One region of the Paraburkholderia sp. BR10936 genome, then DNA from elsewhere that is predicted to be linked to it. Evidence: riboswitches for the same ligand, from Rfam matches in the RefSeq annotation. Region 1 holds a riboswitch; the other holds the start of a gene.
The links. A riboswitch is a leader RNA that binds a small molecule or an ion and turns the genes downstream of it on or off. The one in region 1 is predicted to bind thiamine pyrophosphate.
Positions count from the first base shown of each region.

Region 2: linked by a shared signal. The riboswitch ahead of AB4Y36_RS38870 (FAD-dependent oxidoreductase) and the one ahead of thiC (phosphomethylpyrimidine synthase ThiC) in region 1 are both predicted to bind thiamine pyrophosphate.

Region 1 covers NZ_JBFRCM010000004.1:116,125-120,286, reverse strand. The annotation lists gene AB4Y36_RS10070 (EamA family transporter) at 1-648, opposite strand, end outside; gene AB4Y36_RS10065 (GreA/GreB family elongation factor) at 1,448-1,855, shown strand; TPP riboswitch at 1,953-2,082, shown strand; gene thiC (phosphomethylpyrimidine synthase ThiC) at 2,187-4,118, shown strand.
Region 2 covers NZ_JBFRCM010000037.1:3,348-7,509, forward strand. The annotation lists gene AB4Y36_RS38865 (ABC transporter ATP-binding protein/permease) at 1-1,681, opposite strand, end outside; TPP riboswitch at 1,993-2,107, shown strand; gene AB4Y36_RS38870 (FAD-dependent oxidoreductase) at 2,372-3,520, shown strand; gene thiS (sulfur carrier protein ThiS) at 3,563-3,760, shown strand; gene AB4Y36_RS38880 (thiazole synthase) at 3,841-4,162, shown strand, end outside.

The DNA of each region.
Region 1 (4,162 bases):
GTAGAGAAACGCCACGAGCGGCAGGAAATGCAGCTCGCCCATGCGTTCGCCGCTGATCCACGCGACCGTCGTCGAAATGGCGCCGCCCAGGCCGATCTGCAGCGCCGTCGCGACGAAGAGATCGGTCGGCAACGTGAGCTTGCCCGCCAGATGCGCGCCGATTGCCCAGAAGAGCGCGCCGCAGAGAATCGCGAGGCTGCCGCCCGCCGAGCCGGCCGCGGCGCCGCCGTGGCTCAGGATGGCGATGCCGACGAGGCCGAGCGCGACCGCGGCCCATTCGGCCTTTGCCACGCGCCGCCCGGTGACCGCCGAGATCACGGTCGCAAAGAGCGGCACCGTGGCGACCATCACGGCCGCCTTGCCAGTGCCCACGGTACGCATGCCGTAGGCGAGCATGCCGCTCGACAGGCCCACGAGCAGCGTGCCCACCACGCCCGCGTTGCGCACTTCGAGCAGCGTTGGCATGACGGGCCGCCGGCGCATGGCGAAGACGAACAGGCCGATCCCGGCGAGCAGATTGCGCAAGCCGGAAAGCAGGAGCGGCGGGAAAGAATCGAGCGCGACTTTCACGCCGAGATACGTCGAGCCCCAAACGAAGTAGACGACGGCGAGCGAGAGCGCAACGCGCCCGGTGCGCGATTGCGGCAGCCGTACGGCACGCGCGAAACGCCATAGCGCGGCTGCGACCTGCTTGGCCCCGGCGAAAAAAGATTGAGTGTTCACGTGGAAAGGCAAACGGGGAGGCATCGTCAATTCACCGCGGCAGGTGAAAGGCAGGACCGCGGTCGCCCCGGCAGCAAGGTGGCGGGACGTGTGAAGCTCGACGGCATGGTGCAGATGCGCAAAAACGCGAAAAAAAACGGAGTACGAAGGACACCCGGGGACGGGCGAAGCGCATTATGCAACAACGCCGGGTGTTGCGGATGCTTTCAGGATGCTTTATGCGCAGCGATTCGTTGCGTGCGCGTCACAGTGTGAGCGGCGCAAGCGAGGACCGTGGATCGCGCACCATATTGCCGTGTAACGGCCGCGTTGCGCCGCGCTGGGAAGACCGTGCTAGCATGACAAAACCTTTCGCTTAACTTTCACCAACCGGATTTCATACACGCCGCTCGCCATGCTTTCGCTCGTTTCGCGTCCCGTATTCGCCTTGCCGCCGCGTCATTTGCGCGGCGCGTCGGCACGCGTACGCGCCGAGCGCGAGCGAACCGCGCTGTGGCCTCTCGACACCCGAGCGCGCGCCCTAGCTACTCTCTCCGCTCCGCTTTACGCCGCCCGGCGTCCGCACTGAACCGCCTCCCCAACCCATCGGAGCCGGTCGGTCGGGCTCCGGGCCGATCCGTTACACCGCCGTTACGCCCCGCTGCGGCCCGCGCCCGATTGCGCGAGTTCGCTCCCAGCCCTCGCCGTTACCTCGAATCTTTTCTGGATCGCAAGGAAGACTGCCATGTCGAAGAAAATCCGTTACTTCACCGAACTCGATGTCGCCCGCCTCGAAAAATGCGCCGCCGAACCCGGCGCCGCGCCCGCGCGCCAGGCCATGCTCGACGAACTCCTCGAACACGCCGTGATCGTGGAATCGCGCGACATGGCCGCCAACGTCGTGACGATGAACTCGCAGGTCACGCTCGTGGACGAGCGTAACGGCGCATCCCTCACGTACACCGTCGTCTATCCGCATGAGGCGAACGTCGACGCCGGGCGCCTGAACGTGTTCTCACCCGCGGGTCTCGCGCTCCTCGGCGCGAAACGCGGCAACGCCGTGCGCTTCACGACGCCGGGCGGCGCGGTCGAAACGCTGAAGATCGAGCGCATCCTGTTTCAGCCGGAAGCTTCGAAGGATTTCACGCTGTAAGCTCGGCCCATACTACACATCGCGACACCCCGCGCCTGGCACATCGCGCGCGAGATGGCACTTGCCAGATCGTCGCAGCGCGGTGTATCGTTTGGCCTTGCTTACGCGGGGGTCCTGCGTCATGCGCCGCATCGAACGAAAGTCGTGCAGCGTATTTCGCGGGTGAGAAATACCCTTTGAACCTGATCTGGATAATGCCAGCGCAGGGAAGCGTCCGGACTTCGCAACATCGCTCAGCGCCTCACCTCATCACAGCGAAGTCCGTCCACGTTCCGTCTCGTCTCCTGCTAAGCCGCTGTTCCCACTTTGCTTTGCATGGAGAGAGAGACGCATGAACGCGAATCCGAAGTTCATTTCCGCCAACGCGCACGTCGACGAAGCCGCGATCGCGCCGCTGCCCAATTCCCGCAAGATCTACGTGACCGGTTCGCAGCCCGATATCCGCGTGCCGATGCGCGAGATCACGCAGGCGGATACGCCCACGGGCTTCGGCGGCGAGAAGAATCCGCCGATCTACGTCTACGACACCTCGGGTCCGTACACCGACCCTGAAGCGAAGATCGACATTCGTGAGGGCCTGCCTGCGCTGCGTCAGGGCTGGATCGAAAAGCGCGGCGACACCGAAGCGCTGCCGGGCCTCTCCTCCGAATACGGCCGCGAGCGCGCCGCCGACCCCGCGACTGCCGAACTGCGCTTCCCCGGCCTGCACCGCACGCCGCGCCGCGCGAAGGCCGGCAAGAACGTCACGCAGATGCACTACGCGCGTCAGGGCATCATCACGCCGGAGATGGAATACATCGCGATTCGCGAGAACCAGCGCCGCGCCGAGTATCTGGAAAGCCTCAAGGCGAGTGGCCCGAACGGCGCGAAGCTCGCGGCGATGATGGGCCGCCAGCATCCGGGCCAGGCGTTCGGCGCAGCCGCTTTCGGCGAGAACGCGCTCAAGGCAATCACGCCCGAGTTCGTGCGCGACGAAATCGCGCGCGGCCGCGCGATCATTCCGGCGAACATCAACCACCCGGAAAGCGAGCCGATGATCATCGGCCGCAACTTCCTCGTGAAGATCAACGCGAACATCGGCAATTCGGCGGTCACTTCGTCGATCGGCGAAGAAGTCGACAAGATGACGTGGGCGATCCGCTGGGGCGGCGACACGGTCATGGACCTCTCGACCGGCAAGCACATCCACGAAACGCGCGAGTGGATCATCCGCAACTCGCCGGTGCCGATCGGCACGGTGCCGATCTACCAGGCGCTCGAAAAGGTCAACGGCAAAGCCGAAGACCTCACGTGGGAAATGTTCCGCGACACGCTCATCGAGCAGGCCGAACAGGGCGTGGACTACTTCACGATTCACGCGGGCGTGCGTCTGCAATACGTGCCGCTCACCGCGAACCGCATGACGGGCATCGTCTCGCGCGGCGGGTCGATCATGGCCAAGTGGTGTCTCGCACATCACAAGGAGTCCTTCATTTATGAGCATTTCGAAGAGATCTGCGAAATCATGAAGGCATACGACGTGAGCTTCTCGCTCGGCGACGGCCTGCGTCCCGGCTCGATCTACGACGCCAATGACGAAGCGCAACTCGGCGAACTGAAGACGCTTGGCGAGCTCACGCAGATCGCGTGGAAGCACGACGTGCAGGTGATGATCGAAGGCCCGGGCCACGTGCCGATGCAGCTCATCAAGGAGAACATGGATCTCCAGCTCGACTGGTGCAAGGAAGCGCCCTTCTACACGCTCGGGCCGCTCACCACCGACATCGCGCCGGGCTACGACCATATCACCTCGGGCATCGGCGCTGCGATGATTGGCTGGTTCGGCACGGCCATGCTCTGCTATGTGACGCCGAAGGAACACCTGGGCCTGCCCAACAAGGACGACGTGAAGGAAGGCATCATCACGTACAAGCTCGCGGCGCATGCGGCCGATCTCGCGAAGGGTCACCCAGGCGCGCAGGTGCGCGACAACGCACTGTCGAAGGCGCGCTTCGAGTTCCGCTGGGAAGACCAGTTCAACCTCGGCCTCGATCCGGACAAGGCGCGCGAGTTCCACGACGAAACGCTGCCGAAGGACTCGGCCAAGGTCGCGCACTTCTGCTCGATGTGCGGCCCGCACTTCTGCTCGATGAAGATCACCCAGGACGTGCGCGACTTCGCGGCCAGGCAAGGCGTGAGCGACGACGAGGCCCTCAAGAAGGGCATGGAAGTGAAGGCGGTCGAGTTCATCAAGCAAGGCGCCGAAATCTATCAGCGCCAGTAAGCGCTGACTTCGGGCTGACTCAGGGCTCACTACGCCCCGGCGGG
Region 2 (4,162 bases), on a different contig from region 1:
GCGCGACGCTCACGATCGCTGCCTTGGGCAGACGTTCCATGAACAGCTTGTAGAGACGGCTTTCGTTGTCGGGATCGAGCGCGCTCGTCGCTTCGTCGAGGAACAGATAGTCGGGCTTGTGCAGCAGCACGCGCGCGCCCGCAAGGCGTTGCTGCTCGCCCGGCGAGAGCACGCGCGTCCAGTGCGCCGATTCGCCGAGACGATCCACGTACTCTTCGAGGCGGCAGGCGCGCAGCGCTTCGCGGCAATCTTCGTCGCTGTAGTCGTCGGCGGGCGACGGGTAGGTGAGCGCTGCCTTGAGCGTGCCGATGGGCAGATAGCTCTGCTGCGGGATGAACATCATGCGCGCATCGACAGGGGCGTCGATCGAGCCTTCGCCGAAGGGCCAGAGGCCCGCGAGCGCGCGCATCAGCGTGCTCTTGCCTGCGCCCGAGGGGCCGCGCACGAGCCAGCGCGAGCCCGGCTTGATGGCGATGTCGCGCACTTCCGAGAGCGGCGTGCCGTTGGGCAGCGAGAGCTTGAGATGCTCGGTGGCGAGCTCGTTGTTGTCGATGAAGTGCAGGTTGATGCCGCCGTGCTCGGTGGCGGGCGAGACCGATTCCTTCAGACGCGGCGAGTGCACCACACGCACGAATTCGCGCAGACGATTCACGGTAGCGCGCCATTCGACCAGCGTGGAGTAACTGTTGATGAACCACGAGAACGAGTCGCTCACGGTGCCGAACGCCTGCGAGATCTGCATCAGCACGCCGAACGTGAAGGCGCCCGCGAAGTAGCGCGGCGCGGCCACCACGAGCGGGAAGATGATGGCGATCTGGCCGTAGAAGCTCAGCACGAAGGTGAGGCGCTTCGTGTATTTCATCACGCGCCACCAGTTGTCCTTGATGTGCGCGAAGAGGCCCTGCGCGTTGCTGCGCTCGGTGTCCATGCCGTCGTAGAGGGCGATCTGCTCGGCGTTTTCGCGCAGGCGGATCAGGCCGAAGCGGAAGTCCGCTTCTACCTTTTGTTGCTGGTAGTTGATCGACACGAGCGGGTGGCCGACCTTCTGGATCACGAGCGAGCCGAACACGGCATAGAGCGCCGCGGCCCACACCATGTAGCCCGGAATCGCGAGCGGCTGCCCGCCCAGCGTGACGGTGAGCGCGCCCGCGAGCGTCCACAGGATCGTGATGAACGAGATGAGCGTGACGACCGTCGAGAGCAGGTCGAGCGTGAGCGAGAGCGTGGTCGTGGCGAACGACTGGAGGTCGTCGCTGATCCGCTGGTCGGGGTTGTCGGCGAGGCGGTCGCGCTCGATGCGGTAGAACGCGCCCTTGCCGAGCCACTCGTTCAGGAACCGCGTGGTGAGCCACTGACGCCAGCGAAAGCCGAGCATCTGGCGCAGATAGCGGCCATACACCGCGAGGATGATGAAGCCGAACGCCAGTTCGGTGAAGGTCATCAACAGCGGCGGGAAGCGCTTGACGTCCTTGGCCTGCAACGCGTTGTAGAACTCCGCGCTCCAGCCGTTCAGGCGCACGTTGATCCACACGACGAGCAGGTTCATCACGATGATCGCGACGAGCAGGCCCCAGGCGATCCAGCGTTCCTCGGAGACCCAGTAGGGCTTGATCAGGCTCCACGCGGTGATCTTCTGATGCTCGTTCTGATCGGGCGTGGCGCGGGCAGGTTGGTTGGTCATGTGCGTCCTGAAGGTGTGGCGGCCCGCTGGGGGCATGCGCCGCGCGCCGCACGGCGGCAGCGTTGCAGCGATTTTTGCAGCGATTCTGTCGTCGGGCGCTTAAGTGAGTCTTAACGGGCCACAGGCGGAGCCAAAACCGGCGCGAGGCGTGGAGACAAAAGCGCACGCTGGCGCCGCCGTAGCGTGGCGCTCATTGTCTCACCGCGCGGGCTCGCGAGGCGAAAGAGGCGGGTTCAGGGCATTGTGCCAGACCACGCCCCCCGGTTCCGCCGAGGTTTGCGGGCCGCGCGCGTTTTGTGGTCTAATCGTCGTTGACGAAACAGGGGTGCTTCACCGGTATGCCGGGCATGCCGCCAGTGAGGCTGAGAGAAACCCTTTGCACCCGATCCGGGTAATACCGGCGCGGGAAGTTTCCAGAAAGTCTTACCGGAGCGCCCAGCCTGGGTTTTGAAAAGGCGGGGGCGCCAGGATTCCCGCCGGGCTGCGCTTTGGGCGCCTGGGTTCGTATACGCATTCCGTATCGGGCCGTCTGCGCCGCATAGCCTCCACGGTCGGCCTTGCCAGCCGGTTTCGTCCTTGGGTACGTCTGCTGCTGCCGTACGGAAAGGATACGATGACCGCCTATTCTCTTTGTTCCCCGATTCTTATCGCGTTCGCCTTGCCGTTCGCCTTGCGTGACGGAGCGTCGTCATGAGCCGCGCCCGCAACCCTGACGTGGGCAGCGTGCCCGACTTCGCCGTGCTCGGCGGCGGCCTGAGCGGCCGGCTCGTCGCATGGCGTCTGGCCGGCGAGGGCCATCGCGTCGCGCTTTACGAGCGCGGCGGCCCCGAAGGCGGCGAAGCCGCAGCCTGGGTCGCGGCGGCCATGCTCGCGCCGCTCGCGGAGGCTGCCGTCGCCGAAATGCTCATTACCGAGCTGGGCGTCGCATCGCTCGAAACCTGGCCGCGCATTCTGGCCGAGTTGCCGGAGCCCGTGTTCTTCCAGCGCAACGGCACGCTCGTGGTCTGGCATAGCGCCGATCGCACCGAAGCGCCGCTCTTCGAGCGACGCGTGCGCGCCAACGCGCCGCGTTCTCTCGCCGATGCCAACTTCGTCGCGCTCGCCGGTGCGCAGCTCGACGCCGCCGAACCGGCGCTCGCGGGGCGCTTCGCGCGCGGCTGGCTGCTCGAAGGCGAGGGCCAGCTCGACAATCGCCAGGCCCTGGCCGCTCTGGCGGCGGGGCTCGCTGCGCGCGGCGTGGAAACCCACTGGCACACCACGGTCGACGAGGCCAATCGGCCGCCCGCGCGCGTGACGATCGATTGCCGCGGGCTGGGCGCCAAACCTGCGCTGTCGGGGTTGCGCGGCATTCGCGGCGAAGTCGCGCGCGTGCACGCGCCGGGCATCACGCTCACGCGCCCGGTGCGGCTCCTGCATCCGCGCTATCCGCTCTATATCGCGCCCAAGGAACACGATGTCTTCGTGATCGGCGCGACCGAGATCGAAGGCGAGGACCGCTCGCCGGTGAGCGTGCGCTCGGCGCTCGAACTGCTGAGCGCGGCGTTCGCGGTGCATCCGGCGTTCGGCGAGGCGCGCATCCTCGAGTTGAACACGCAGTGCCGCCCGACGCTGCCCGACCACCGCCCGGCGCTCATCTGGGACGGCAAGACCACGCTGCGTGTGAACGGTCTCTATCGGCACGGCTTCATGATCGCGCCGGAAGTCGCCGACGAAGCCGCGCGCTTCGCCCAGGCGCTGCTCGATGCCCGTGTGAGCGATGCCGATTCCTTCGAGTCGCTGCGCCGCGCGTCGCGATGGGGTGACATGCTGCACGCGCAGGGCGCGCACGAGCCGGCCTGACGCTTCACCAGAAATAATCCGCAGTTTGAGAACGTATTTGCCATGGACATTCATATCAACCAGAAGCCGATCACGCTGCCCGAAGGCGCGACTGTCGCCGATGCGCTCACCGCATTCGGCGCGCGTCCGCCGTTCGCCGTCGCGCTGAACGGCGATTTCGTGGCGCGTACCCAGCATGGCGCGCGCTCGCTCCAGGCGGGCGACCGCCTCGACGTCGTGAGCCCCGTGGCCGGCGGCTGAGCCTCGCTCGCCCAGGCCACCGGTCGCGCGCATCGCATACACGGCGAGCGCGTTCACGACACCGCCAAGGATTCCAACCCATGACCACCACAACCACTGCCGACGCGCTCACGCTCTACGGCGAAACCTTAGCGAGCCGCGTGCTGCTCGGCACGTCGCGCTATCCGTCGCTGCAATCGCTCGCCGACTCCATGGCTGCCGCGCACCCCGGCATGATCACCGTCGCGCTGCGCCGCCAGATGAACGAGGGCACCGCCGAGGCCGGCTTCTTCGATCTGCTCAAGCGCCACGGCGTGCCGCTCCTGCCGAACACGGCCGGCTGCCTCACCGTCAACGAGGCGGTGACGACGGCGCACATGGCGCGCGAAGTCTTCGAAACCGACTGGATCAAGCTCGAACTGA